Regions from separate parts of the Mesorhizobium sp. CC13 genome, predicted to be linked through region 2. Evidence: predicted binding sites of a transcription regulator. Region 2 holds the regulator's gene; each other region holds the start of a gene.

Region 1 (9,500 bases), on a different contig from region 2:
CATTAGGAAACCGGCACCGCTGATACATGAGAGCCCGGCCGTAATTCGGCCGGGCTCTTTTGTTGTGGTTGTAGCAACGTGCGGGAGGGCGCGATGGGTGTGAGGGCGGGACGGGGCGTTCGGCTTCTTGGCTGGGCGGTACTGGTGGTGGTTGTGGCGGTTGGCCTCGGCACGCTGGTGCCGCGGCCCCTGATCGGCGGCGCGCCGGCGGCCACCGGAGGACGGCACCTTTTGGTGCTGACCAATCCGATCCATACCGACATCGCCGTGCCCATCGACGAATCGGTGCTGCAAAAATTCGGCTTTCTGGCCGATGAAGGCATGCCCGCGGATGCTCCCGGCGCACGCTATCTGGTGTTCGGCTGGGGCAGCCGGGCATTCTATCTCGAAACCCCGACCTGGGCGGAGCTCAAGCCGGGCCCGCTGCTCAAGGCGCTCACCCTCGATCGCTCGGCCTTGCATGTCGACGTGATGGGCGAGGTCGGCATGGCTCACCCGGCGGTATCGCGCTTCGAGGTCGGTAAAACCGAGTTCGATGCGATGCTCGACTTCATTGCTGCGAGCTTCCAGCGTGACGATCGCGGCGTCCAGCGGATCGCCGGTGCTGGTTATGGCGACACCGACGCCTTCTTTGAGGCGAACGGCTACTTCACGGCTCTTGCCGGCTGCAACACCTGGGCGGCGGCGGCGTTGCGGAAGGCCGGCCTGACGACGGGCTGGTGGAACCCGCTGCCGGTCACGCTCGGTTGGTCGCTCGACCTCTACAATTCCGCTTCGGACCAGCCGGGCGGCCTCCAGCCATAGAGCCAGTCCATGTCGGCGGCGAGGCTGTCGGCGGACTTGATGCCGAGGAAAAGATTGCGCGCCAGGGCGACGGGGCCCGAGGCGTGCCAGGCCATGTGGTTCAGCCGGCCGCGCCGCGCCACCCTGGCGATGCGCGCCTTGCGCGCCACCTCCCACTGCGAAAGCCCGTGCGCGTATCGTGGCGAAGCCACGACGTCGGCCAGCGTGTAGGCATCCTCGATCGCCATGGCGGCACCCTGGGCGGCGAAGGGCGTCATGGCGTGCGCCGCGTCGCCGATCAGCACGATGCGGTCGGAGGCGGTCCATGGCCTGGCGCTGTCGACCGTGTGCAGCGGCCACACCGTCCACGGCCCGGCGTGGTCGAGCAACGCCGTGAGCGCAGGCGCGCTCCCCCGCGAGGCGCGCTTCAGCGCGTCGGCATCCGTCTCGCCCGACCACTGTTCGGCGATCGCCGCGCCGGGCGTGAAGGCGACGAGGTTGATCGCGGCTCCAGCGCGGATCGGATAGGCGACCATGTGGAAGCCGCGATGGAGGAAGGTCGTCACTGCCTGCATCGAGCCGAGGGATGCAAAGCTGCGGCCGGCCGCGCTGTCGGCGGCGATGGTCGTGCGCCATGCCAGCTCGCCGGCGAAGCGGCTCCGTTCGTTCGGGCCGACAAGTCGGCGGCTGTGCGACCAGACCCCATCCGCCGCCACGAGCATCTCGGCCTCAAGCGACACGGCATTGCCGTCATGCTCGACGCCGACCTTGACTGCCCGTCCATCGACTGCGGCCCCTGCCACCGTTGCGCCGGTGCTGATCTCGATGAGGGGATTTTGTTGGGCGGCCATCAGCAGGGCGTGCTGCAGGTCGGCGCGGTGGGCCACGAGATAGGGCGATTGCCACCTCAGCTCGGCGGACGCGCCGAGTGGGACCCGGGCAAGCTCCTTGAGCGACGCGGCATCGCGAAGGACGATGGCTTCGGGCTGCACGGTCGACGGCCGCACGAGGTCGAGCGCGCCGAGGCGACCGAGGATGCGGGTTGCGTTGGGGGACAGTTGCAGGCCGGCGCCGACTTCTTCGAGCGCCGCTGCGCGTTCGAGGACGCGGACCCCAAGGCCTTTCCTGGCAAAGGCGAGCGCGGCGGTGAGACCGGCGACGCCCGCGCCGGCGATGACGACCTGCCGCGATCTCATGGCGATTGGGTCAGGCGGCGCGGTCGGCCACGTAGAGGCAGCCGGCGGGCAGGGTTTCGGTGGCCTTCAGCTTCGCCGAGTAGCGATAGAGCGTCGAGCAGTAGGGGCAGACCTTTTCGGAATCCGCGCCCATGTCGAGGTAGACATGCGGATGGTCGAAGGGCGGGTTGGCGCCCACGCACATGAACTCCTTCACGCCGATCTCGATCACGGCATGTCCAGCGTCGTTCTGGAAGTGGGGAATGGAGCCGCCGGCCATCATTTTCTCCGTCTGAGAAACCTTCTCCGAGAGCGTTTGTATCATTAGGGACGGGTTTGCAAGATGCTGAAATGAAACTGTCGCAATTGCCTGTCAGAGGATAATCTGAGCCGGATAAGCGGCGAGCGCGGCAGTGGGGAAGGGTTGTCCATGAATCAATTGAGGCCGGTGCATACCGATTTCGTGAACGACAAGTCGCCGACCGGGCCGGTCGACGGCAACCCTGACCGCTTCGTCAATCGCGAATTCTCCTGGCTGCAGTTCAACCGGCGCGTGCTCGAGCAGTCGCAGAACCCGAACCATCCGCTGCTCGAACGCGTCCGCTTCCTGTCGATCTCGGCCGGCAATCTCGACGAGTTCTTCATGGTGCGCGTCGCGGGTCTCGCGGGCCAGGTTCGTGAGGGCATCGCGATCCGCAGCCCCGACGGCCGCACCCCGCAGCAGCAGCTGGACCAGTTGCTGCACGAGGTCGAACGGCTGCAGGAGGACCAGCAGAAGAGCCTCTCGAGCCTCATGGAACTGCTCAAGCTCGAGGGCATCGAGAGCATATCGGCGGCGGCCCTCGCCAAGGACGAGAAGAAGTGGCTCGAAGAGCACTTCATGGAGCAGATCTTTCCGGTGCTGACGCCGCTGTCGATCGACCCGGCGCACCCGTTCCCCTTCATCCCCAATCTCGGCTTCTCGATCGCGCTGCAGCTCCGCCACCGCAAGAACGGCGAGGAGATGACCGCCCTGCTGCGCCTGCCGGTGGCGCTCAAGCGCTATATCCGCCTGCCGGACCGCAAGCGCGCGGTGCGCTTCATCCCGATCGAGGAGACGGTCAACCTGTTCATCGGCAAGCTGTTCCCGGGCTACGAGGTCAAGGGTTCCGGCACGTTCCAGATCATCCGAGATAGCGATATCGAGGTCGAGGAGGAATCGGAGGACCTCGTGCGGCTGTTCGAGACCGCGTTGAAGCGCCGGCGCCGCGGCTCGGTCATCCGCATCGAGTTCGACAGCCAGATGCCGGCCGAACTGCGTGAGTTCGTCGCCGGCGAACTTGGGGTCTCGGCGAGCCGGGTCAGCGTGCTGAGCGGGCCGCTGGCCATCAACCAGATATCCGAGATCGTGGCGGTCGCGCGCGACGACCTCAAGTTCCCGCCCTTCAATCCGCGCTTCCCCGAGCGCATTCGCGACCACCGCGGCGATTGCTTCGCGGCGATCCGCGAGAAGGATTTCGTCGTCCACCACCCTTACGAATCCTTCGACGTGGTGGTGCAGTTCCTGCGCCAGGCGGCGATGGACCCAGAGGTGGTGGCGATCAAGCAGACGCTCTACCGCACCTCGAACGACAGCCCGATCGTCCGCGCCCTGATCGACGCGGCCGAGGCCGGCAAGTCGGTGACGGCCCTGGTCGAGCTCAAGGCGCGCTTCGACGAGGAGGCCAACATCCGCTGGGCGCGCGACCTCGAGCGCGCCGGCGTGCAGGTGGTCTTCGGCTTCCTGGAACTCAAGACCCACGCCAAGATGTCGCTGGTGGTGCGCCGCGAGGACGGCCGGCTGCGCAACTACGTGCATCTCGGCACCGGCAACTACCACCCGATCACCGCCCGCATCTACACCGACCTGTCCTTCTTCACCACCGACTCGGCGATCGCCCGGGACGTGGCCCAGATATTCAACTTCATCACCGGTTACGCCGAGCCGGCCGATGAAATGTGCATCGCGCTGTCGCCCTATACGCTGAGGAGCCGCATCCTCAAGCACATCGCCGACGAGGTCGAGCATGCCCGAGCAGGCAAGCCGGCGCAGATCTGGATGAAGATGAACGCTCTCGTCGATCCGCTCATCATCGATGCGCTCTACGAGGCGAGCCGAGCCGGCGTCGAGATCGACCTCGTCGTGCGCGGCATCTGCTGCCTCAGGCCGCAGGTTCCCGGCCTGTCGGAAAATATCCGCGTGAAATCGATCGTCGGCCGCTTCCTCGAGCACAGCCGCATCTATTGCTTCGGCAACGGCCACGGCCTGCCTTCGGACGAGGCGATCGTCTACATCAGTTCGGCGGATCTGATGCCGCGCAACCTCGACCGACGGGTCGAATGCATGGTGCCGATTGCCATGCACTCGACGGTGCATGAACAGGTGCTCGGCCAGGTCATGCTGGGAAACATCATGGACAACCAGCAAAGTTTCGAAGTATTGGCGGATGGTACCTCTCGCCGGGTGACGCTGGACGAGGGCGAAGAGCCGTTCAATGCGCAGGAATATTTCATGACCAATCCGAGCCTTTCCGGACGGGGTGACGCGCTGAAGTCTCATGCGCCCAAGCGCATCGCGCAGTTCAAGCGCCGCAAGAAGGCGGAGGCGGCGGCCGGCTGATGGCGGAACTCTCGCAGGGCCGGCTCAAGGATCGCCGACCGCTGTCGATCATCGATATCGGCTCGAACTCCATTCGTCTCGTGGTCTATGAAGGGTTGGCGCGCTCGCCGACCCTGCTGTTCAATGAAAAAATGCTGGCCGGCCTCGGCCGCGGCATCGTCTCCACCGGCAAGCTCGACCCCGAGGGCGTGACGCGCTCGATGGAGGAGTTCCGCCGTTTTCGCGCGCTGTCGGAACAGGCCGGCGCAGACAGGATGTATGTGCTGGCGACCGCCGCCGCCCGCGAGGCGGTGAACGGGCCCGACTTCATCCACCGCGCCGAGGAAGTGCTGGGGACCGAGATCAGGGTGCTGACCGGCCGCGAGGAGGCCTATTTCTCTGCCTTGGGCGTGATCTCCGGCTTCCACCCGGCCGACGGCATCGCAGGCGACCTTGGCGGCGGCAGTCTCGAACTGGTCGACGTCAGGGGCGAGGCCATCGGCGACGGCATCACCCTGCCGCTCGGCGGCCTCAGGCTGCAGGATATGTCGAAGGGATCGCTGGCGCAGGCCGCCAGGATCGCCCGCACCGAGCTTGCGCGTGCGAAGCTGCTCAACGTTGGTCGCGGCAGAACTTTCTATGCCGTCGGCGGCACCTGGCGAAACCTTGCCCGCCTGCACATGAACACCACCGGCTATCCGCTGGAAGTGATGCACCACTACCGGATGGACCCGGCGAGCCTGGTGCCGTTCCTGCGCCAGGTAGCGCGCGGCGACGTCGAAAAGATCAAGGGCATCGAGGGCGTGTCGAAGAACCGTCGCGCGCTCCTGCCTTACGGTGCGGCCGTGCTCAACGAGATCGTCACCGCCATGGAGCCGACCAATGTGGTGGTTTCGGCGCTCGGCGTGCGCGAGGGCTTCCTCTATTCGCTGCTGAACGACGAGGAGCGGCGCTCCGACCCGCTGATCTCCGCCGCCGAAGAACTGGCGCTGCTGCGCGCACGCTCGGTGCGTCACGCGCACGAGCTGACCGAGTGGACGCGCAAGTCCTTCGTCGCCTTCGGCCTGGACGAGACCGACGAGGAGGCGCGCTACCGTCACGCCGCCTGCCTGCTCGCCGACATCGGCTGGCGCGCGCACCCTGAGTACCGCGGGCGGCAATCGCTCAATATCATCGCCCATGCGTCGTTCATCGGGGTCGACCACCCGGGACGTGCCTTCCTCGCCCTCGCCAACCTGTTCCGCCACGATGGCGTCTTCAACGAAAGCTTCGCCCCGGAACTCAAGGAACTGGCTACGCCGCGCTACCTCGAGCGGGCCCGCGTCCTCGGTGCGATGATGCGCGTGGTCTATCTGCTTACCGCGTCCATGCCGGGCGTCATGCCCAAGCTGCGCTGGGAGGACAAGGGCAACGGCGTTCTGGCGCTGATCATCCCCGCGGCCTTCGGCCAGCTCTACGGCGAACGGCCGGCCGGACGGCTGGCGCAACTGGCCAAAGTGACCGGGCGCAAGCTGGTGCTGGCCGTCGAGGACGGCCCGAGCGTTGCGGTGAAGTAGCCCGCTCAGCCGCGGTCCAGGGAAAAGGCTCCCGCCCCGGCCACCGACAGCGCCAGCAGGCCGCCGGCGGTGGCGATGTCCTTCATCAACGCCTGCGAATGCATGAAGGCGAGCACCGGGTCGTCGCCGCCCTGGCCATAATGGCCGATGAAGCCCGCGGCGAGGGCGAACGCAGCCAGCAAGAGAGCTGCGGCGCGTGTCTGGTAACCGACGAGCACGAGCGCGCCGCCTGCCAGCTCGAACAGGCCGACGCCCCAGGCGACGAGCGTCGGCAGCGGGAAGCCGAGACCGGCGAAGTAGCCTGAGGATCCGGCGATGTTGGAAAGGGTGGAAACACCTGCCGGGACGAACATCGCGGCGATCAGGATTCGAGCGGCGAGCAGCAGCAGGTTCTTCGACATCGGCGCACTTCCCATTCTGCCGGGAGGATGCGCCTGCTGGTCGGCAAAGTCACCCAGTGCCGCACATTGCGACCGGGCGAGAAAAAGCCCGGGACGTGCCCGGGCCATTCCTTGGGAGGATATCGGGAATGTCAGCGACGGCGGGCGTCGACCGACAGGGTACCGGGGCCGACGGCGGCGAGCACGAAGAGACCGCCGGCAATCGCCAGGTTCTTCTGCAGGAACATCATCTGAACCATGTCATTGAGATCGGTGTGGGCGACCGCGGAGGCGGCGAGCGTGAAGAGGGCGAGCACGATCGCGGCAATGCGCGTCTGGTAGCCGACCAGGATCGCAAGGCCGGCCACGACCTCGACGACGCCGACGACCACCGTGGTCACCGTCGGCAGGGGCAGACCGAGGCTGCCGAAATAGCCGGCCGTGCCTGCGATGGCGGTCAGCTTGGCAAAGCCGGCGACGATGAAGATGATCGACAGCAGCACGCGGCCGGCAAGGATGAGTGCCGACGAACTGGCTGCGAGGCCGGGCTTTGCAGATGCGATGGAAGCGTTCGACATTGATGTGGGCTCCGTGGAAAATTCGATGGCCCACATGTAGCGAAGTCGAACTGTTCACCAAAGGTCCGAATTCGTCGACAGATCGTTCACAATTGGAGCGTTTTGCTCGCCAGGCGGCTCCGGCGAATCGCGGCGAGCGCGCTAAGCGGAGAGGGCGGCGCAGCGGGCTGGCCGCTGCGCCGATGATAGTCAGCCCGGACGGGTCATGTCCTCGGGGCGGACGATGCGGTCATAGTCTTCGGCGCTGACGAGGCCGGTGGCGAGCGCTTCCTCGCGCAGCGTGGTGCCGTTCTTGTGCGCGGTCTTGGCGATCTTGGCGGCGTTGTCGTAGCCGATGGTCGGCGCCAGCGCGGTGACCAGCATCAACGAGCGGTCGAGAGCGGCCTTGATGTTGTCCTCGCGGGCCTCGATGCCGACGACGCAGTTGTCGGTGAAGGAGACCGCCGCATCGGCCATCAGCTGCACCGACTGCAGGAAGTTGTAGGCCATGACCGGGTTGTAGACGTTGAGCTCGAAGTGGCCCTGGCTGCCGGCGAAGGTCAGCGCCGCGTTGTTGCCGAACACCTGGACGCAGACCTGGGTCAGCGCCTCGCACTGGGTCGGGTTGACCTTGCCCGGCATGATCGACGAGCCGGGTTCGTTTTCCGGCAGCGCCAGCTCGCCGAGGCCCGAACGCGGGCCCGAACCGAGGAAGCGGATGTCGTTGGCGATCTTGAACAGCGCGGCCGCAGCTGCGTTGATGGCGCCATGGCTGAACACCATCGAGTCGTGCGCGGCGAGCGCTTCGAACTTGTTCGGCGCGGTGACGAAGGGCAGGCCGGTGATGGCGGCGATCTGCTCGGCCACCTTCTCGGCGAAGCCGATCGGCGCGTTGAGGCCGGTGCCGACGGCGGTGCCGCCCTGGGCGAGCTCGCACAGGCCCGGCAGCGTCAGCTCGACGCGCCTGATCGACGAGGCGACCTGCGCGGCATAGCCGCCGAACTCCTGGCCGAGCGTCAGCGGCGTCGCGTCCTGCGTGTGGGTGCGGCCGATCTTGATGATGTGGTCGAATTCGCGCGCCTTCTTGTCGAGTGCGGCATGCAGGTGCTTCAGCGCCGGCAACAGGTCGTGGACGATGCGCTCGGCGCAGGCGATGTGCATGGCCGTCGGATAGGTGTCGTTCGACGACTGGCTCATGTTGACGTGGTCATTGGGGTGGACCGGCTTCTTTGAGCCCATCTCGCCGCCCAGCATCTCGATGGCGCGGTTCGAGATCACCTCGTTGGCGTTCATGTTCGACTGCGTGCCCGAGCCGGTCTGCCACACGACCAGCGGGAAGTGGTCGTTGAGCTTGCCGTCGATGACTTCCTGGGCGGCGGCGACGATGGTGTCGCCGACCTTCGGGTCGAGACGGCCGAGCGCCATGTTGGCTTCGGCTGCGGCGCGCTTGACGATGCCCAGCGCCCGGACGACCGACAGGGGCTGCTTCTCCCAGCCGATCTTGAAGTTGCCCAGCGAACGCTGCGCCTGCGCACCCCAGTAGCGGTCCGCCGCCACTTCGATCGGTCCGAAGGTGTCGGTCTCGGTTCTGGTCTTCTGGGCTGTCACGATCTGTCTCCGGGAAAATGACGTTGCGGGCAACGGCCTATCGCGTTGCACACTGGGCATCAAGCGGAGATTGGGCCGGCTGGGAAACCTAATCGGTTCAGGCGCAGCACCCATGGCGAGGGCCCCAAAACAGAACGCCTCCCGCACCTTTGGAGAGTGCTGGAGGCGTCCTATGTGTCCTTCGGTTTTCCTTCAGGATTTCTCCATCCGGACGTACCTCGAACAGGGCGGAAACGTCGACGTGCGGAAAAGGTTCCGCCTCGTTGCAAATATTTTTCGGGAAATTTGGCGGACCGAAAAAGGGGCTGGGGCCTCACGCCGCTCCCGGCACTTCGGAAAGGTCGTAGTAGACCTTGAGACCGCGCTCCACGGCTAGGCGCACATCCTCGTCGGCGCCCTTCGATGCGCCGGGCAAGCGCAGGACGGCATCGCAATGGCACAGCAGCCGGTCGGCGACCGGGTAGGCGAATTCGTCATAGAGCGGATCGCCGGCACCCCGCGAACCGACCTGACGCCCGAGTGGAAGCGCCACCCATTCGCCGATCATCGGGATGTGGCCAGCCCGAAAGAGCGGAACGGCGACGCTTTCGAGACGGCTCAGATTTTCTGCCATCTTGATCGGGTCGTCGCCCGTGCCGGAGCGATAGGGGCCGGCGATCAAGATGAGCATCGGTTTGGAAACGGCGTTCATGATATCTCCTGGTTTTGCACGAATCTGCACGAAATTAGTATATCTTCATGCGATTTCATGCAATATCATGTGATATCGCTGAACTGACGGATTTCTCGAAAGTGCTCACCAGCCAACGCAAGCGTTTGATCCT
Region 2 (9,500 bases):
TGGCCAGCGGCAAGCCGGCGAGGACGGGCTCGACATCCTCGTCGCCGAGGACAACGAGGTGAATCAGCTGGTGTTCAGCCAGATCCTGGCGGAGACCAATCTGAGCTTCGAGATCGTCGGCAACGGCCGCCGCGCCGTGGCCGCCTATGGCGAGCGCCGGCCCCGCCTCATCCTGATGGACGTGTCGATGCCCGAGATGAACGGGCTCGAGGCGACAGGCGAGATCCGCAGGCTGGAGCAAGGCACGGGCGTGCGCGTGCCGATCATCGGCGTGACGGCGCATGCGCTGAAGGGCGACAAGGAACGCTGCCTCGAAGCCGGCATGGACGACTACCTGCCCAAGCCGATCAGCCCGCGGGCGCTGCTCGAAAAGATCGAGCGCTGGTCGTGGCAGGACGAGGAACGCCGCGGCGCGGTGTGAGCCGGCCTTGGCCCCGGCGATACCAAGACTGTGGAAATGTGACGGAACGCGCTGCGAAACGGCTGCCTGCCTTTAGGTAGGCGGCTTGCATTCGTGCGCGGTCTGTTGTTTGCCTCGCGCCGGCAAAGGACCGGCCGCGCAAAGCCTTGGCCGCCATGCACAGCGACCGTTACCGGGGTGACACATAACTGTCATCTAACTGTAATAGAGGGGGGCTATTGGCTCACCGGGCGCCGAAAGAAGGCGTCGAACGAGATACTCCAACAGGAGCAGGCCCCATGAAAAAAGCTCTTCTCACCGCGTCGGCTGCGGCCCTCGCGTTCGCCGCCTCGGTAGGCTACGCCTCGGCTCGCGACCAGGTCCAGATCGCCGGTTCGTCGACCGTTCTGCCCTATGCCAAGATCGTTGCCGAGCAGTTCGGCGAGACCTTCACCAAGTTCAAGACCCCGGTGGTCGAGTCCGGCGGCTCCGGCGCCGGCATCAAGGAATTCTGCAAGGGCGTGGGCGAGAACACCATCGACATCGCCAACTCGTCGCGACCGATGAAGAAGGACGAGATCAAGTCCTGCCAGGACGCCGGCGTCAAGGACGTCCAGGAAGTGAAGATCGGCTATGACGGCATCGTCTTCGCGACCGACGTGAACGGCCCGGACTGGGCGCTGACGCCGGAAGACGTCTACAAGGCGCTGGCCGCCAAGATCGTCGTCGACGGCAAGCTGGTCGACAACACCAACTCCAAGTGGAACCAGGTCAACCCGAACCTGCCCGACTGGGACATCGCCGCCTACATCCCGGGCGAGAAGCACGGCACCCGTGAGGTGTTCGAGGAGAAGCTGCTGGTCGCCGGCTGCAAGAAGCTCGGCGGCGTCGAAGCCGGCAAAGCTTCGGGCCTCGACGACAAGGCTGCCGAAGCCGCCTGCAAGGCGGTCCGCAAGGACGGCAAGGCCATCGACATCGACGGCGACTATTCCGAGACGCTGGCCCGCATCGACTCGAACAAGACTGGCGTCGGCGTGTTCGGCCTGGCCTTCTACGAAAACAACGCCGACAAGCTGAAGGTCGCCACCGTCGGCGGCGTGACGCCTTCGGTCGAGACCATCGCCAAGGGTGAGTACCCGGTGTCGCGTCCGCTGTTTTTCTACGTCAAGAAGGCGCATCTCGGCGTCATCCCCGGCCTGAAGGAATATGTCGAGTTCTTCCTCGACGACCAGATGGTCGGCCCGGAGAGCCCGCTCGCCGACTACGGCCTGGTTGCCGCGCCGGACGCCGAGCGCGCCGCGCAGCGCGAAGCCTTTGGCGCCGGCAAGACCATGTAATGAGCTGCCATGGGGCGCCGGAAAAAGCCGGCGCCCCATGGAATATTCTGCCCGCTGTCCCGTTCGGCATAGCGATCTGAATCCACCGAGGCTGGCCCATGTCCTTCCTGACCGTTTTCGCCATCGTGCTTGCCATAGGCCTGGCTGCGTTCGTGATCGGCCGGCAGCGGGCGGTCGCGCAGGACGACGGGACGGTGAAGCCGCATTCGCGGCCGCACTATCACGGCTGGTGGGCGTTCCTGACGGGCGTCGTGCCGGCGGTGATCTTCCTCGCCTCCTGGGGCGTGGGCGCCAACGCCTATCTCAACAGTTTCGTCCATTCCGCTCTTCCCGCCGACGTCGCCGACGGCACGGTGGCGCATGAAGACCTGGCCGCAGGGCTGGTGAAGAGCCTCGCCAGCGGGCTCAACCGCCTCGACGACAAGGAGCGGGTCGCGCTGCCCCAGACCTTCGCCGAACTGCAGCCGATGCTTTCGGCCAACGGCGTCGCGCTGGCCCCCGACACGCAGGACTACATGATCCCGATCGCGGTCGAGACCAACCGCACCGCCGACCGGCTGAACCTGATCTCCGCGATCGTTTCCATCGGCGTGGCGCTGATCGGCTCGGTCTACGGGCTGAGCAGGATCAGCCCGCGTACCCGGGCGCGCAACAACGTCGAACAGATCATGCTGGGCGGCCTGGTCGGGGCCTCCACCATCGCGATCGTGACCACGATCGGCATCGTGCTGTCGATGCTGTTCCAGACCATCGCCTTCTTCGAGAAGGTGTCGCCGATGAGCTTCTTCTTCGGCACGGTCTGGGATCCCCGCTTCGCCGCCGCCGGCTCCGGTGGCGCGGAGGGCCAGTTCGGCTTGATCCCGCTTCTCGCCGGCACGCTCTACATCGCCTTCGTGGCGCTCCTCGTCGCCGTGCCGATCGGGCTGATGTCGGCCGTCTACATGTCCGAATACGCCGCGCCCAAGGTACGCGCGCTGGTCAAGCCGGCGCTGGAGCTGCTGGCCGGCATCCCGACCATCGTCTACGGCATCTTCGCGCTGGTGGCCCTCGGGCCGTTCCTGCGCGACATCAGTGCTGCCCTTGCCGGCGGCACGCCCTTCATCCAGGCGCAGTCGATCCTGACCGCCGGCCTGGTGATGGGCGTCATGCTGATCCCGGTCGTCTCGTCGCTCTCCGACGACATCATAACGGCAGTGCCGCGCGCCCTGCGCGACGGCTCGCTGGGCCTCGGCGCCACGCGCTCCGAAACGATCAAGCGCGTCGTCCTGCCGGCCGCGTTGCCGGGCATCGTCGGCGCCATCCTGCTCACCGCCTCGCGCGCCATCGGCGAGACGATGATCGTGGTGCTGGCGGCCGGCGTGGCGGCCAACCTGACGCTCAACCCGTTCGAGGCGATGACGACCATCACGGTCAAGATCGTCAACCAGCTGACGGGCGACCTGGAGTTCAACACCCCGCAGACGCTCGTCGCCTTCGCGCTCGGCATCACGCTGTTCGCACTGACCTTGGTGATGAACATCGTCGCGCTCTACATCGTCCGGAAGTACCGGGAGCAGTACGAATGACCGATATTTCGCTCGACACGCTGACCAGTTCGACCGCGCCCGCGCGCCGCGACATCGGCCTCAGGAAGCGCTACGCCGCCGAACGCCGGTTCCGCCTCTACGGGGTGCTGGCGATCGCCGTCGGCCTGGCGTTCCTGGCGATCATGCTCGGCTCGATCGTAACCAAGGGCTACACCGCCTTCTGGCAGACGACGGTGACGCTGCCGATCAGCTTCGACGAAAAGATCATCGACCCCGACAACAAGCGGGCCACCGATCCGGACGTGCTGATCACGGCCAACTATCCGAAGCTCGCCGAGAACGCACTGATCGAAAAGCTCGGCATCGACCCGAAGGACCGCGCCACGGTGCGCAAGCTCAAGGGCTTCCTGTCCGAGGGCTCGCGGGTGCAGCTCCGCGCCATCGTGGCTGCCGACCCCTCGGTGATCGGCACCACGCGCAACGTCGACATCCTCGCCGCGGCGAACATGGACTCGGCCTATAAGGGCCAGATCGACCTCAGCGTGCCGGAGAGCCGCCGCAAGGTTTCGGACCAGCAGGTCGAGTGGATGAACAAGCTCGAGGCCGAAGGCGCCATGAGCGAGCATTTCAACACGGGCCTGTTCAGCTTCGGCGCCTCCAGCCGTCCCGAGAGTTCGGGCCTGGGCGTGGCCATCATCGGCTCGTTCTTCATGATGGGCATCGTGCTGCTGCTCGCCCTGCCCATCGGCGTCGCCGCCTCGATATATCTCGAGGAATTCGCCAAGAAGAACCGCTTCACCGACCTGATCGAGGTGAACATCAACAACCTCGCCGCGGTGCCGTCGATCGTCTTCGGCCTGCTCGGCCTCGCCGTGTTCATCAACTTCCTCGGCCTGCCGCGCTCGGCGTCCTTCGTCGGCGGCCTGGTGCTGACGCTGATGACGCTGCCGACGATCATCATCGCCACCCGCGCGGCGCTTGCCGCGGTGCCGCCGTCGATCCGCTCGGCCGCGCTCGGACTCGGCGCCTCGAAGATGCAGATGGTGTTCCAGCACGTGCTGCCGCTGGCTGCGCCCGGCATTCTGACCGGCACCATCATCGGCCTGGCGCGCGCGCTGGGCGAGACGGCGCCGCTGCTGCTCATCGGCATGGTGGCCTTCGTGGCCGACTATCCGAAAACCCCCTTCGACCCGGCGACGGCGCTGCCGGTGCAGATCTACATGTGGGCGAACGAGGCCGAACGCGCCTTCGTCGAGCGCATGTCGGGCGCCATCATCATCCTGCTGGTCTTCCTCATGGCCATGAACATCGTCGCCATCGTTCTCAGGCGGCGTTTCGAGCGGCGCTGGTAGGCGTGGACAAGGAGCACCCCTCTATGAACATCATGAGCGAGAAAACCCTCGAAAACGCGGTGAACGCCGAGATGAACAGACCCAACGAACTCATCAAGATGCGCGGCGACAATGTGACCGTGCACTACGGCGAGAAGCAGGCGCTCTTCGGCGTCGACCTGGACGTCCGCGAGAACCAGGTCACCGCGCTGATCGGGCCGTCGGGCTGCGGCAAGTCGACCTTCCTGCGCTGCCTCAACCGCATGAACGACACCATCGACAGCGCCCGCGTCGGTGGCAAGATCACCCTCGACAGCGAGGACATCTACGATCCCAAGATCGACGTCGTCGAGCTGCGCGCCCGCGTCGGCATGGTGTTCCAGAAGCCGAATCCGTTCCCGAAGACGATCTACGAGAACGTCGCCTACGGCCCGCGCATCCACGGCCTCGCCAAGTCCAAGGCCGATCTCGACCAGATCGTCGAGAAAAGCCTGCAGCGGGCGGCGCTCTGGAACGAGGTCAAGGACCGCCTGCACGAAGCCGGCACCGGCCTGTCCGGCGGCCAGCAGCAGCGCCTGTGCATCGCCCGCGCGATCGCGGTGTCGCCCGAAGTGATCCTGATGGACGAGCCGTGCTCGGCGCTCGATCCGATCGCCACCGCCAAGGTGGAGGAACTGATCGACGAACTGCGCGAGAACTTCACCATCGTCATCGTGACCCATTCGATGCAGCAGGCGGCGCGCGTGTCGCAGCGGACCGCGATGTTCCATCTCGGCTACCTGGTCGAGGAAGGCCCGACCGACAAGATGTTCACCAACCCCGACGACAAGCGGACGCAGGACTACATCACCGGCCGCTTCGGCTGAGTGGACGCCGCTCCGATCACAAAGACGAGGATACGATCATGGGCGAGCACACAGTCCGGTCCTTCGACGAGGAACTCCAGCACGTCGACCAGGTCATCCGCGACATGGGCGACCTGTCGGCCACGATGGTGGCGAACGCCATCCGCGCGCTGCTTTCGTCCGACCAGCCGCTGGCGCAGAACGTCATTGCCGACGACACCATCATGGACGCCAGGCAGCGCGATCTCGACAACAGCGCGATCACGCTGATCGCCAAGCGCCAGCCGATGGCCCAGGACCTGCGCGCCGTGGTCGGCGCGATCCGCATGGCGGGCGACCTCGAGCGCATCGGCGATCTCGCCAAGAACATCGCCAAGCGGGTGGGCGCGGTCGGCCAGTCGGCGATGCCGCGCAATCTGTCGCATTCGATCGACGCCATGGCGCAGCTGGTGCTCGGCCAGGTGCGCGGCGTGGTCGATCTCTATGTCGCGCGCGACGCCGAAGGCCTCAAGAACCTGCGCACCGACGACCAGAAGGTCGACGTACAATACACGGCCGTGTTCCGCGAGCTCCTGACCTACATGATGGAGGATCCGCGCAACATCACCGCCTGCACGCATCTCCTGTTCTGCGCCAAGAACCTCGAGCGCATCGGCGACCATGTCACCAACATCGCCGAGAACGCCTATTTCGTGGTCACCGGCACGCAGCTGCCGCTCAATCGGCCGAAGGTCGACGAAACCACGTCGCCCATGTCGGCCTGACGTCTTCCGCAACCGCATGCGTTTGGCGCGGGGGCGCTGCACAGGTTAAATCAGCGCATGGTCCGAACCGGGCCGTGCGCCAGGACAAGGTATAGGCGATGATCGCTCCCAAGGTCATGGTCGTCGAGGACGAAGAGCCCCTCGGCGTGCTGCTGCGCTACAACCTCGAGGCCGAAGGCTACCAGGTGGAAGTGGTGACGCGCGGCGACGAGGCCGAACTGCGGCTGCAGGAAAACGTGCCCGACCTTTTGGTGCTCGACTGGATGGTGCCGGCGCTTTCCGGCATCGAGCTCTGCCGCCGGCTGAGGATGCGCCCCGAGACCGAACGGCTGCCGATCATCATGCTGACGGCCCGCGGCGAGGAAAGCGACCGGGTGCGCGGGCTTTCCACCGGCGCCGACGACTATCTGGTGAAGCCGTTCTCGACGCCGGAGTTCATGGCGCGGGTGAAGGCGCTGCTGCGCCGCGCCAAGCCCGAGGTGCTGTCTTCGGTGCTCAAGGTCGGAGACATCGTGCTCGACCGCGAGTCGCACCGGGTCTATCGCAAGAAGAGCGAGATCAAGCTCGGGCCGACGGAGTTCCGCCTGCTCGAATTCATGATGCGCCATCCCGGCCGCGTGTTCTCGCGCAGCCAGCTGCTCGACAATGTCTGGGGCGAGACGATCTACATCGACGAGCGCACCGTCGACGTGCATGTCGGGCGCCTGCGCAAGGCCGTCAACAACGGCCGCATGCCGGACGTGATCCGCACCATCCGCGGCGCCGGCTACGCCATCCGGGAAGAATAGCTGCCGGCAAACGGCATCGCGCCGGCTGGACGATCAACCTGGCCAGTGTCCCAATGTCACAGGGGCCGCTGCGCGCTCGTAGCGTTCGCGACAGCCGGCGGCACCTGAGCTGTCGCGCCGATGCGTGGCGCCGCCATGCCGTTCCAGCATTTTGCGGCGCTCAAATCATTGCAGCCCAACGTGTTCGGTCTGGCGCTGTACAATACAAAGATTCCAGTTATGGGATGCTTGTATCGTCGATACAGGTTCCCAATCAGTAGCAAAGACAACCAGAATTTGTCTTGAGATGACAATTTATTGATTGCGGCAATACTCAAAATTGCCACTTTTCATGCTAGCTGGGACGCCGTGCGTAACTTGCTGTCGGCCATCTTCCTGGTGTTGGTCACCATTCTCAACGGACTGTCCCTCGAACGGGCAGCGGCCGAAGGCATGAACTTTTCTGCCGAGTTGCCGAGGGTGGCCGCGCAGGCGGAAATCACTGCCGTCGCCGACGAGTGCATGCCGTCCCCGGACCGCTGCACCGTCGAATTGTCCGCCGAAAGCCTCGCCAGCCTGCACTGCCTGGGCGAATGTCCTGCCTGGCTGACCCACGTCGAGCCTGCCGCGCCGTTCCGCGCCGCGGCTGTGATGCTGCTTCCAGACCTCCTGCTGCGCGTCGGGTCGACCGCATCGCTGTTGCGGCCGCCCATCGCTGCCTGATTTTCAACCGATCGCTCCTCGGTCCACGCCGACGAAGCCGTTCGAAGTCAGCTGCGAAGGGGAAGAGGATGACCTCCCGAACCCGCCCGTCGCCCGCACGCCTGCTCGTGGCAATCGCGCCGCGAAATGCCGGATCATCCCAAGCGCGCATGCGCCGTCATCGATCGGCTGATCGGTGCCGATGGTTGCATTCGCCTGATCACGACCGGGGCCGACCTCCCTGACCCCGCGTCGACCTGAATGAAAGAAATGAGTCCAGGAGACTGCCTAATGAACACAGACACAATAGAAACCAACGCCGCGGAGCCCGTCGCGGGAGACGGCCCGGCCCTGAGCCGCCGACGCTTCCTCACCGGTGCGGCGAGCCTGGGGACGCTTGTCGTGTCCGGCTGCGTCAGCACCCAGGAATCGGCCGCGCCGGTGGCAAAGGCACCGGTCGAACCGGCGCCGGTCGCCGACGCCAATGCCCTTGCGATGTACGGCCCGCTCCCGAACGAGCGGTTCCCCATTCCCGCGGTCGACCTGAAGAAGGTGCCGAGCCGCTACTATAGGCGGCAGGTCGACTATGCCACCGAAGAGCCGGTCGGAACGCTCGTCGTCGATACGGATAATTTCTACCTCTACCTCGTCCAGCCGGGCGGCAAGGCCATGCGCTACGGCGTCGGACTTGGCCGGGCCGGCTTCACCTGGGCGGGCAGGGGCCGTATCGGCTGGAAGCAGGAATGGCCGAAGTGGACGCCGCCGGACGAGATGATCTCGCGTCAGCCGAACCTCGCCCAGTGGAGCGCCGACCGGGGCGGCATGCCGCCCGGCCTGACGAACCCGCTGGGCGCGCGGGCCCTCTACGTCTTCCAGGGCAAGGTCGATACGCTCTACCGTGTCCACGGAACGCCGGAGTACTGGACCATCGGCAAGGCGGTTTCGAGCGGCTGCGTCCGCCTGATGAACCAGGACATCATCGATCTGTACGACCGGGTGCCCAGCCAGTCTCCCATACTCGTGCTGGGCGACCCGACCCAACCCCACACCCACGAGGTCGCCGGCGGCAGCGCGCCCGCCCCGCAGGCCGGCTGATACGACGGTCACCCCTGAGGTCCTCGCCGGGCGGCTGCGCATTGCCGCCCGGCAGACATGGAGCAGATCCGACATGAATACCCGCATCAGTGCCTTGGGGCGCGGAATCGCCATCGGTTCGCATGGACGCGCCATCCTGAAGGGCGCGGCCGCGGCCGCGTTGACCTTCGCCGCGCTCGGAACCGTTTCGGCGCTCTGGGACAATCCGTTCTTCGTCCGGATGACCGCCGTCGCGGGCTGGGAACTGCCCGCCCTGGTGGTCATGTCGGCGTTCTCGGGGCTCTACATCGCCGTTCGGCGCCCCGTCTGCTCGGTGCGCCGCGCGGGGATAGGCGGCGTGACGGGCTTCATCGGCATCGCCTGCCCGACCTGCAACAAGGTCCTCATGCTTCTGTTCGGGAGCGAATTCCTGCTGATGTGGTTCGACCCGATCCGCCCATTGATTTCCGCGCTCGGCATAGCGCTCCTCGCCATCGCTTCATGGCACGAGCTGCGCGCTCGTCGCGCGGATGCCGCTGACCCAACGCAACTGGAGTATCCCAAGTGACCGATATCCCCGCCGCTCCCGTCCGCGCCGGCCTCGTCCCTCTTGCCTGGCGCCGGATGCTGCTTCGCCATCTCGTCGTCATCGGCGTTTCGGCGGCGCTGATCTATGGATTTGCCGTCGTTCACGGGCAGTGGAGCCCGATGCACCGGTGGAACCGCGCCTTCGCGGACGCTTCGCTGGCGCTCC
Region 3 (9,500 bases), on a different contig from region 2:
CGCCGAAGCGGTGGGCGGTGCCGTCCGGGCCGGTGACGGTCAGGTCACCTACGCGCACAAGTCTTCCGAGGATACGCTGCAGCAACACGTTCATGGGCAGTGCTCGCGATCTGTCAGTCGTGTGGACCAATCCTGTTCAATCGCGGCGAGCTTGGCAAGTTCCTCCTGGCACAAAAAAGCCCGGGTGTTTCCACCCGGGCTTGATCCAGAAATTCTGGAGAGGGAGAGGCTCAGGCCTCTTCTTCCTCGGCGTTCGGATCGAAGAAGGCGTCCGGACGGGCGTTCTCGTTGATGTCATCGCCGTAGATGGCCTCGGCGGTGGTCAGCGTCTCGCCCTTCGACTGGCGCTCGGCTTCGTCGGCCGTGCGGGCGATGTTGAGGGTGATGGTGACCTCGACTTCGGCGTGCAGCGCGATCGCCACGTTGGTCAGGCCGATGGTCTTGATCGGCTGGTTCAGCTCGACCTGGTTGCGGGCAACCGTGAAGCCTTCGGCGCTGAGCAGATCGGCGATGTCGCGGGTCGAGACCGAACCGTAGAGCTGGCCGGTTTCACCGGCCGAGCGGACGATCACGAAGCTCTTGCCGTCGAGCTTGTCGGCGACCTGCTGGGCTTCCGACTTGCGCTCGAGGTTGCGGGCCTCGAGCTGGGCGCGCTGGCCTTCGAACTTCTTCTTGTTGGCTTCGTTGGCGCGGAGCGCCTTGCCCTTGGGCAGGAGGAAGTTGCGGGCAAAGCCGTCCTTGACCTTGACGGTGTCGCCCATCTGGCCGAGGCGGGAAATGCGTTCGAGGAGAATGACGTCCATTTTCCTTGTCCTTTCGTTGGCTGCGAAGGCAGCGAATTGGGTTCAACGGGCAAGGAAGCAATCGGGGCGCGGGGAGCGCCGGTTTCGCTGTCCTGCCTGTCGCGGCAGTTAGGATCTCGTGAGAAATCCAACTCGGGATTTGAGGCTCGCCCGGCCGCGCCCGTCGCGGCGGGAGTTTCCGGCCCGTCGGAGATCCCGACGGGCCGGAACGAATATCACTTCACCACGTAGGGCAGCAGGCCGAGGAAGCGGGCGCGCTTGATCGCCTGGGCGAGTTCACGCTGCTTCTTCTGGCTGACGGCGGTGATGCGCGACGGCACGATCTTGCCGCGCTCGGAGATGTAGCGCTGCAGCAGACGCACGTCCTTGTAGTCGATCTTCGGGGCGTTGGCGCCGGAGAACGGGCAGGTCTTGCGACGGCGGTGGAACGGACGACGGGTCGGGATCTGATTGATGTCGACCATTATTCTGCACCCCCTTCAACACCTTCGCGCGGACGGCGCGGGCCACGATCACCACCGCCATCGCGGTCGCCGAAGCTGCGCGGACCACGGTCGCCACGGTCGCGGTCGCCGAAGCGCGGACGGTCGCCGAAGCCACCGCGTTCGCCACGCTCGGAGCGCTCTTCGCGCTTCTGCATCATGGCGGACACGCCTTCCTCATGCGCCTCGACCTTGACGGTCATGAAGCGCAGGACGTCTTCGGACAGGCCCTGCTGGCGCTCGACTTCCTTGACGGCAGCCGACGGAGCGGTGATGTCCATGAGCGTGTAGTACGCCTTGCGGTTCTTGTTGATGCGGTAGGTGAGGGACTTCAGTCCCCAGTTCTCGACCCGGCCAACCGACCCGCCGGCTGCAGTGATGATGCCCTTGTAGTGTTCGACAAGCGCATCGACCTGCTGCTGCGAGAGGTCCTGACGGGCAAGAAACACATGTTCGTAAAGAGCCATAGTTCTTTGCCTTTCTTCGTTTCCATCTTCCGGTCCCGGCGGCTAGAGCCTCTGCGACCTCCCTGACCCTTCGAGGGCCTTGCGGCCTCCTCAGGGGAAGAAAGGAGCACGACGAGACGGTCGAGAGCGGAGACACGGGAGGCGGAAGCGTTTTCGCTTCACACGGCGACTTTCGAGAAAGCCTCCGGCCCTCCGTTCAGCCCCCAGCTGGGACCGGCAGATGGCGGGCGTCTACAGGCAAAGAGCCCAAAATGCAAGGGCCGTGGCGAAGTTCTCGCCGAATCCGGCGCCTTTCGGCAGGATCGGGTTCAGCCGAACGCCTCGTCGTGCAGGAACAGCGGCGAGCGAACGCGGTTGGCCACGACCTTGTCGACCGTTTCGGGGAAGAACTCCTTGGCGCCGCGGCGCTTGCCGAACATCATGTCGTACTGCAGCCAGCGGAAATCGCGGATCATCGGATCGATTTCCTTCTCGCGCGACCAGTCGAACTTGGTCGCGCCGAGCCGCGGCAACAGCACGTTGCGGTCGACGACGCGGAAACGCTCATGCACCCGGCCGAGGAAGTCGGTGTAATAGGGATGGCTGATGCCGGCGGTCTCGAGCACGTGCAGCGGCAGGAAGGCCGGGCTGATCGATCCGAGATCGCGCACCGGGCCGGTGCGGTTCGACCACACGACCAGCGGCGTCTCGTGCTGCGCCAGCATGTCGTTGATCGGCGCCTTGCGCTTGGCCACCGGCTCTTTCATGAAGCCGGTCTCGACATAGACCGCCCCGAGCGGCGGCAGGTGGTCGCCGAAGAAGGCGATGACGGTCGGGCGCTTGCGCTTGGCCGCCCAGTCCATCAGGCGCTGCAAGCCGCGGTCGGCGTCCGAGGCGCCTTCGGCATAGGTCAGGATCGAATCGCGCGTCCATGGCGACGTCGGCGCATCGACCTTGTGGGTCGCGTCGGCGTAGCGGTTGGGCTCGTAGGGGCCATGGCTCTGCAGGCTGACCGCGAAATAGAAGAACGGATGCTCGGTGGCATCGGCCTGGCGGATGATCTCCTCGGTCAGCGCCGCGTCCGAAGCCAGCGGCCCGCGCTTTGCGAGCGTCGGCATGTTTTCCTCGGACATGAAGCGGTCGAAGCCGAAGGCCTTGTAGACCGGGGCGCGATTCCAGAACCAGCCCGCGAATGGATGGATGGCGCGCGTCTCATAGCCTTCGCTGCGCAGGAAGGTGGCAAGCGACGGCACCGGCGCGCGGACATATTGCTGGTAGGGGATGCTGCCGGTGGGCAGGAAGGCGTTCGAGAAGCCGGTCAGCGCCTCGAACTCGACATTGGCGGTCATGCCGCCGAATTCGGGCGAGAACACGTTGCCGGAGCGCGTCGCACGCACGGTGGGAATCGGGTCGGGCGTGATCGACACGCCAGGCAGCCGGGTCGGGTCCCAGAAGGATTCGCTCATCACCACGATGATGTCCGGCTTTTCTTCGGGCAGCGAGGCGACCACGTCGGTGCGGGCGATCGCGTCGATCGCCTTGGCGGAATAGCCGTGCGGGGCGTTGACCTTGGCCATCGGCACGTTCAGCGCGAATGCGATGGCGAAGCCGTTGGAGTTGTAGTTCTCCTTCTGGTCCCACATCATCGGGATGATCTGCAGGCGGTCGCGCGTCCAAGAGAACGTCGCATAATCCATGATCGAGACGAAGAAGGCGAGCGCCGGAATGGCGATGGCCAGCCGCGAGATGCGCGCCCAGAAGGACAGCGCCGGCATGCGGCGGCGCCAGTAGCGCCAGGCGAACACCAAGAGCGAGATGCCGGCGACGATGCCGACGGCGATACCGATGCCGGTCAGCGGCCGTTCGCGCACCAGGAGCGGCATCAGCTCGACGATCTGCCGGGCATAGAGGAAATCGGTCGGGTAGAGCGGGTCGCCGAGATAGAGCGACTTCTGGTGGCCGATGAAGGCCAGGAGCAGCGCCAGCGGGGCGACGATCAGCAGGCCGTTGTGCGGCCGGCCGAGCAAGGCGTCGAGACCGACGAGCAGGAGGGCGAAGAGCGCGACAGTGGTCCAGCTCGGCTTGAAGGGCTGCTGGAAGAACTGCAGCGTGTCGACGAAGGAGCCGCGGGCGATGAGTTCGATGGCGAAAACCAGCACCGCCGAGACGGTGAGCGTCACCATCACCGAGCGCAGCACGCCCAGCGCATAGGTGCGTCGGCCGAGCGCGGTCTGCTCCGCGTCGTCAGCACCCTTCACGGCCTTGTCGACTGCACTTCCCAACTCGAACTTCCCCGGTGTCATGACGGCGCAAGATGCAGACGTCACCTGAACGTCACCTGAACGTCATCAAACTGTCATGCAGAAGCTAGGGCTTATGGCAAAATTGAGAAGCGTTGGCCAACAATTCGTGTTTCGGCTTGCGTGATTGTCGACCCGTTTCGGCCCGAGTGCCGCTAAAGGCTTGACTTGACAGGGCGCATTGCGCCAGAGCCACAAATTCCGGAGGCGGAGCGCGCCAAGATGCGCAACTGCGCTCCCGGAGATGTCTGCGCGTCGTCGATGCGCTAGAAGCCAGGAGACAGAGAATGGCCATCGCTTTTACTTTCCCGGGGCAGGGCAGCCAGGCCGCTGGCATGGGCAAGGAACTGGCCGATGCCTTCCCGGAAGCGCGCCGCGTCTTCGAGGAAGTGGACGACGCGCTCGGCGAGAAGCTGTCGAAGCTGATCTGGGAAGGCCCGGAGGAGACGCTGACGCTGACGGCCAACGCCCAGCCGGCGCTGATGGCCGTGTCGATGGCCGCCTTCCGGGCGCTGGAATCGCGTGGCCTCTCGCTCAAGGACAAGGTTGCCTACGTCGCCGGCCATTCGCTCGGCGAATATTCGGCGCTCGCCGCTGCCGGTTTCGTTTCGGTCGCCGATGCGGCGCGTCTGCTGCGCATCCGCGGCGACGCCATGCAGGCGGCGGTGCCTGCCGGGCAGGGCGCCATGGCTGCGATCATCGGCCTCGAGCAGGCCGACGTCGACGCGGCCTGCGCCGAGGCGGCCGAGGGCTCGGTGTGCCAGATCGCCAACGACAATGGCGGCGGCCAGCTGGTGATCTCCGGCGAAAAGGCGGCCGTCGAGCGCGCCGCTGCACTTTGCACCGCAAAGGGCGCCAAGCGCGCGCTGATGTTGCAGGTCTCGGCGCCCTTCCACTCGGCGCTGATGGCGCCGGCCGCTGAAAAGATGCGCGAGGCGCTTGCGGCGGTGAAGAAGAACGTGCCGGTCGTGCCGGTCGTGGCCAACGTCACGGTCCAGCCGATCACCGACCCGGAAGAGATCGCCCTCCGCCTCGTCGAGCAGGTCACCGGCCAGGTGCGCTGGCGCGAGACGGTCGAGTGGTTCGGCCAGAACGGCGTCACCACGCTCTACGAAGTGGGCGCCGGCAAGGTGCTGTCGGGCCTCGCCCGCCGCATCAACAAGGAGATCGCGACGGCCGCCGTCAACAACCCGGCCGACGTCGACGCGGCGATTGCAGCGCTTGCCTGAGATCAATGACCCCACCCATGTGAAGGGTGTACTTACAAGGGGATTGGAAAAATGCTCGACCTGACCGGCCGCAAGGCACTCGTCACCGGCGCTTCCGGTGGCATCGGCGAGGAAATCGCCCGCATCCTGCACAAGCAGGGCGCCATCGTCGGCCTGCACGGCACCCGCGTCGAGAAGCTCGAGGCGCTGGCGAACGAGCTCGGCGAGCGGGTAAGGCTGTTCCCGGCCAACCTCGCCGACCGCGACGAGGTCAAGGCGCTGGGCCAGAAGGCCGAGGCCGAGCTCGAAGGCGTCGACATCCTGGTCAACAACGCAGGCATCACCAAGGACGGCCTGTTCGTGCGCATGTCGGACACCGATTGGGACCAGGTCATCGAGATCAACCTGACGGCGATGTTCCGGCTTACCCGCGAACTGACGCACCCGATGATGCGCCGCCGCCATGGGCGCATCATCAACATCACCTCGGTGGTGGGCGTGACCGGCAATCCCGGCCAGACCAACTACTGCGCCTCGAAGGCCGGCATGATCGGCTTCTCCAAGTCGCTGGCGCAGGAGATCGCGACCCGCAACATCACCGTCAACTGCGTCGCGCCGGGCTTCATCGAATCGGCGATGACCGAAAAGCTCAACGACAAGCAGAAAGAGGCGATCATGGCCGCCATCCCGGCCAAGCGCATGGGCACGGGAAAGGAAGTCGCCTCGGCGGTCGCCTATCTCGCTTCCGACGAGGCCGCCTACGTCACCGGCCAGACGATCCACGTCAACGGCGGCATGGCGATGATCTGACGAGCTTCGCCCGTTTCAGGCCGTCATGCGGCCCGAAAGGGCGAAAGAAGCGGCGATAGGCCGGGAAAACCGGCCTTTTGGCCCTTGGATGCGGTAAAGATTTCGTGTAATGGCGCGCCGCATCAGGTGGCTGGACCGCTAGTCGGCCGCTGCCAGAGCGCTTTGGGAAAGCGTAGAATTGAACTTGATTAGCGGCATTCCGCCCGCTAACGAAGACCTGACAAACACCAGACTGAGGATGCCCACATGAGTGACACCGCAGAGCGCGTCAAGAAGATCGTTGTCGAACATCTTGGCGTCGACGCCGACAAGGTGACGGAAGCTGCAAGCTTCATCGACGACCTGGGCGCGGACAGCCTCGACACGGTCGAGCTCGTTATGGCGTTCGAAGAAGAATTCGGCGTCGAGATCCCCGATGACGCGGCCGAGACCATCCTGACGGTCGGCGACGCCGTGAAGTACATCGACAAGGCTTCGGCCTAAGCGATTGCAGACTTGTCAGGGATGCCTGCGATGAGGCGTGTGGTCGTCACGGGCCTAGGCCTGCTTTCGCCGTTCGGCATGGGCTACGAGCACGGTTGGAAGGAGCTTCTTTCCGGCCGGAGCGCCGCGAGGCGCATCACGGAGTTCGAGGTCGAAGACCTTCCCTGCAAGATTGCCAACGTCATCCCGCGCGGTGACGGCAGCAACGGTACCTTCAATCCCGAAGCGTTCCTGGAACCCAAGGAACTGCGCAAGATCGGCGACTTCATCCTGTACGGGATCGCGGCCGCCGACGAGGCGTTGAAGGACTCGGGCTGGGCGCCCAAGACGCCGGACGAGCAGAACGCGACCGGCGTCATGATCGGCTCGGGCATCGGCGGCATCGACGGCATAGCCGAGAATGCCCTGATCCTTCGGGAGCGCGGCCCGCGCCGCATCAGCCCCTTCTTCATTCCCGGCCAGATCATCAACCTGGTTTCCGGACAGGTTTCGATCCGGCACGGCCTCAAGGGGCCGAACCATGCCGTGGTCACCGCCTGCTCGACCGGCGCGCATGCCATCGGCGATGCGGCCCGCCTGATCATGTTCGGCGACGCCGACGTCATGGTGGCCGGCGGCGCAGAAGCGCCCGTGACACGCCTTTCGCTGGCCGGCTTCGCCGCCTGCAAGGCGCTTTCGACCGATCGCAACGACGAGCCCGAGAAGGCTTCGCGCCCCTATGACCGCGACCGCGATGGCTTCGTCATGGGCGAGGGAGCGGGCGTCGTCGTTCTGGAAGAGCTCGAGCACGCCAAGGCGCGCGGCGCAAAGATCTATGCCGAGGTGGTGGGTTACGGCCTGACCGGCGATGCCCATCACATCACCGCCCCGGCCGAGGACGGCGACGGCGCGTTCCGCTGCATGTCGGCCGCCCTCAAGCGCGCCAACCTGACGCCCGCCGACGTCGACTACATCAACGCCCACGGCACCTCGACCATGGCCGACACGATCGAGCTGGGTGCCGTCGAGCGCCTGGTCGGCCATGCCGCGTCCAAGGTGTCGATGTCCTCGACCAAGTCGTCGATCGGCCATTTGCTGGGTGCAGCGGGCGCGGCCGAGGCGATCTTCTCGATCCTGGCGATGCGCGACAATATCGCGCCCGCTACGATCAACCTGGACAACCCCGAGCGCGAGACGGCCATCGACCTGGTGCCGAACAAGCCGCGCGCCCGGCAGATCGACGTGGCGCTATCGAACTCGTTCGGCTTCGGCGGCACCAACGCTTCGCTGGTATTCCGGCGCTACAACGGCTGAGGCCTGTGGGAAGGCGGCCGGAGAGGCCCCTTCGCCGTGATTTTTGCCATATTCCGCCCTAGTCTCCCGGCGGGGATTCGCAAGAGGGAGTGGCGAGGCAGATGAGCATGAATACGCCAGGCATGGGTGAAGGTGCGCCGCGCGCCGCGCCGTCGAGTCCGATCGTTCCGAAGACGGCCCAGGAAGCGCTGCGCCCGGAAACCGGCACGCCGCCGCCCAGGCGTTCGCGCGCCTCGCGCAGCCAGATCGTCGTGTTCATGAACTTCGTGGTCTCGTCGGTCATGCTGCTGATCGTGGGGGCCGGCGCCGCGCTCTATTTCGGTAAGCAGGAATTCAGCGGCCAGGGGCCGGCGACCGTGGCGACGACCTTCATGGTCAGGCCTAGCACGGGCGTGGCCGACATCGCCGACCAGCTCGAGCGCCGCGGCCTGATCAGCGACGCGCGCATCTTCCGGCTGGGCGTGCGCGCCTACGGCAACGATGGCGCCCTGAAGGCGGGCGAATACGAGATCCAGGCCGGCGCCTCGATGCGCGACATCATGGATCTCTTGAAGAGCGGCAAGTCGATGCTCTATTCGCTCACCATTCCCGAGGGGCTGACGGTCGAGCAGGCCTGGCAGCGCATCGCCGAGCAGGAGGCACTGACGGGCGACATGCCTGCGCAGCTGCCGGCGGAAGGCACGCTCGCCGCCGACACGCAGCGCTTCACGCGCGGGGCGTCGCGCGAGCAGATCGTCAAGAAGATGCTGTCCGACCAGAAGGAACTGGTGGAAAGCATCTGGGCCCGGCGGGCGCCCGACCTGCCCATCGCCGACGTCAACGAGTTCGTGACCCTGGCCTCAATCGTCGAAAAGGAAACCGCCCGCGGCGACGAGCGCTCGCGCGTAGCGGCCGTGTTCATCAACCGCCTCAACAAGGGCATGCGGCTGCAGTCGGACCCGACGATCATCTACGGTATATTCGGCGGCAAGGGCAAACCGGCCGACCGCCCCATATTCCGCTCCGACATCGACAAGCCGACGCCGTACAACACCTATACGATCAAGGGCCTGCCGCCGACCCCGATCGCCAACCCCGGCCGCGCCTCGCTGGAGGCCGTCGCCAACCCGTCCAAGACGGACGATCTCTATTTCGTCGCCGACGGCAGCGGCGGCCACGTCTTCGCCGCGACGCTCGAAGAGCACAACCAGAACGTCGCCCGCTGGCGGGCGTTCCAGCGCAATATCGTCGAGGACGAGAAGGCGGATGATGCAGCCAAGAAGGACGGCACCACGACCAATGCCGTCAAGAAGAAGAACTAGGCCTCAGGCCGTGGGCGGGCTGTCGACATGATCCTGCAGAGCATGACCGGCTTCGCGCGCGCCGCGGCGGAGAATGATGGCACGGCCATCGCCTGGGAGGTGAAGTCGGTCAACGGCAAGAGCGCCGAGGTTCGCCTGCGCCTGCCGCCAGGCTACGAACGGCTCGAGGCGGCGGCGCGTCAGGCGGTCCAGAAGCGGTTCTCGCGCGGCAATTTCCAGGCCACGCTGACCGTTGGCCGGACCGGCGGCGCCATGGTCCAGCCGGTCGTCAACGAGGCGTTCCTGCGCGACGTCGCCGAACTCGCCAATCGCCTGGTCGAGCAGTTCGGCGCGGCACCCGCCAGCGCCGACGGCCTGCTTGCGCTGCGCGGCGT

The links. Region 2 encodes PhoB, which activates phosphate uptake and scavenging genes when phosphate is short. Its sites were predicted from a motif close to TGTCATNNANCTGTCAT; they were not measured.
Region 1: a site for PhoB is predicted at 2,306-2,322, ahead of PV773_RS19875 (RNA degradosome polyphosphate kinase). Genes of this name have one in related genera too.
Region 3: a site for PhoB is predicted at 4,075-4,091, ahead of PV773_RS19570 (LTA synthase family protein). Genes of this name have one in related genera too.

What each region holds. Positions count from the first base shown of each region.
Region 1 is NZ_JARDJI010000017.1:89,859-99,358, forward strand. Features, by position in the region: gene PV773_RS19855 (amino acid ABC transporter ATP-binding protein) at 1-6, shown strand, start outside; gene PV773_RS19860 (TIGR02117 family protein) at 94-804, shown strand; gene PV773_RS19865 (FAD-dependent monooxygenase) at 762-1,979, opposite strand; gene PV773_RS19870 (zinc-finger domain-containing protein) at 1,990-2,238, opposite strand; gene PV773_RS19875 (RNA degradosome polyphosphate kinase) at 2,389-4,596, shown strand; gene ppx (exopolyphosphatase) at 4,596-6,131, shown strand; gene PV773_RS19885 (DoxX family protein) at 6,137-6,532, opposite strand; gene PV773_RS19890 (DoxX family protein) at 6,664-7,089, opposite strand; gene fumC (class II fumarate hydratase) at 7,279-8,676, opposite strand; gene PV773_RS19900 (DUF4406 domain-containing protein) at 8,990-9,346, opposite strand; gene PV773_RS19905 (DeoR/GlpR family DNA-binding transcription regulator) at 9,415-9,500, shown strand, end outside.
Region 2 is NZ_JARDJI010000016.1:67,175-76,674, reverse strand. Features, by position in the region: gene PV773_RS19205 (response regulator) at 1-421, shown strand, start outside; gene PV773_RS19200 (substrate-binding domain-containing protein) at 700-1,737, shown strand; gene pstC (phosphate ABC transporter permease subunit PstC) at 1,836-3,302, shown strand; gene pstA (phosphate ABC transporter permease PstA) at 3,299-4,615, shown strand; gene pstB (phosphate ABC transporter ATP-binding protein PstB) at 4,639-5,460, shown strand; gene phoU (phosphate signaling complex protein PhoU) at 5,499-6,203, shown strand; gene phoB (phosphate regulon transcriptional regulator PhoB) at 6,302-6,991, shown strand; gene PV773_RS19170 (hypothetical protein) at 7,349-7,693, shown strand; gene PV773_RS19165 (L,D-transpeptidase) at 7,964-8,767, shown strand; gene PV773_RS19160 (hypothetical protein) at 8,841-9,314, shown strand; gene PV773_RS19155 (hypothetical protein) at 9,311-9,500, shown strand, end outside.
Region 3 is NZ_JARDJI010000017.1:32,729-42,228, forward strand. Features, by position in the region: gene PV773_RS19550 (cyclopropane-fatty-acyl-phospholipid synthase family protein) at 1-94, opposite strand, end outside; gene rplI (50S ribosomal protein L9) at 231-803, opposite strand; gene rpsR (30S ribosomal protein S18) at 1,019-1,267, opposite strand; gene rpsF (30S ribosomal protein S6) at 1,267-1,752, opposite strand; gene PV773_RS19570 (LTA synthase family protein) at 2,061-3,914, opposite strand; gene fabD (ACP S-malonyltransferase) at 4,319-5,260, shown strand; gene fabG (3-oxoacyl-[acyl-carrier-protein] reductase) at 5,312-6,049, shown strand; gene PV773_RS19585 (acyl carrier protein) at 6,296-6,532, shown strand; gene fabF (beta-ketoacyl-ACP synthase II) at 6,563-7,825, shown strand; gene mltG (endolytic transglycosylase MltG) at 7,927-9,126, shown strand; gene PV773_RS19600 (YicC/YloC family endoribonuclease) at 9,154-9,500, shown strand, end outside.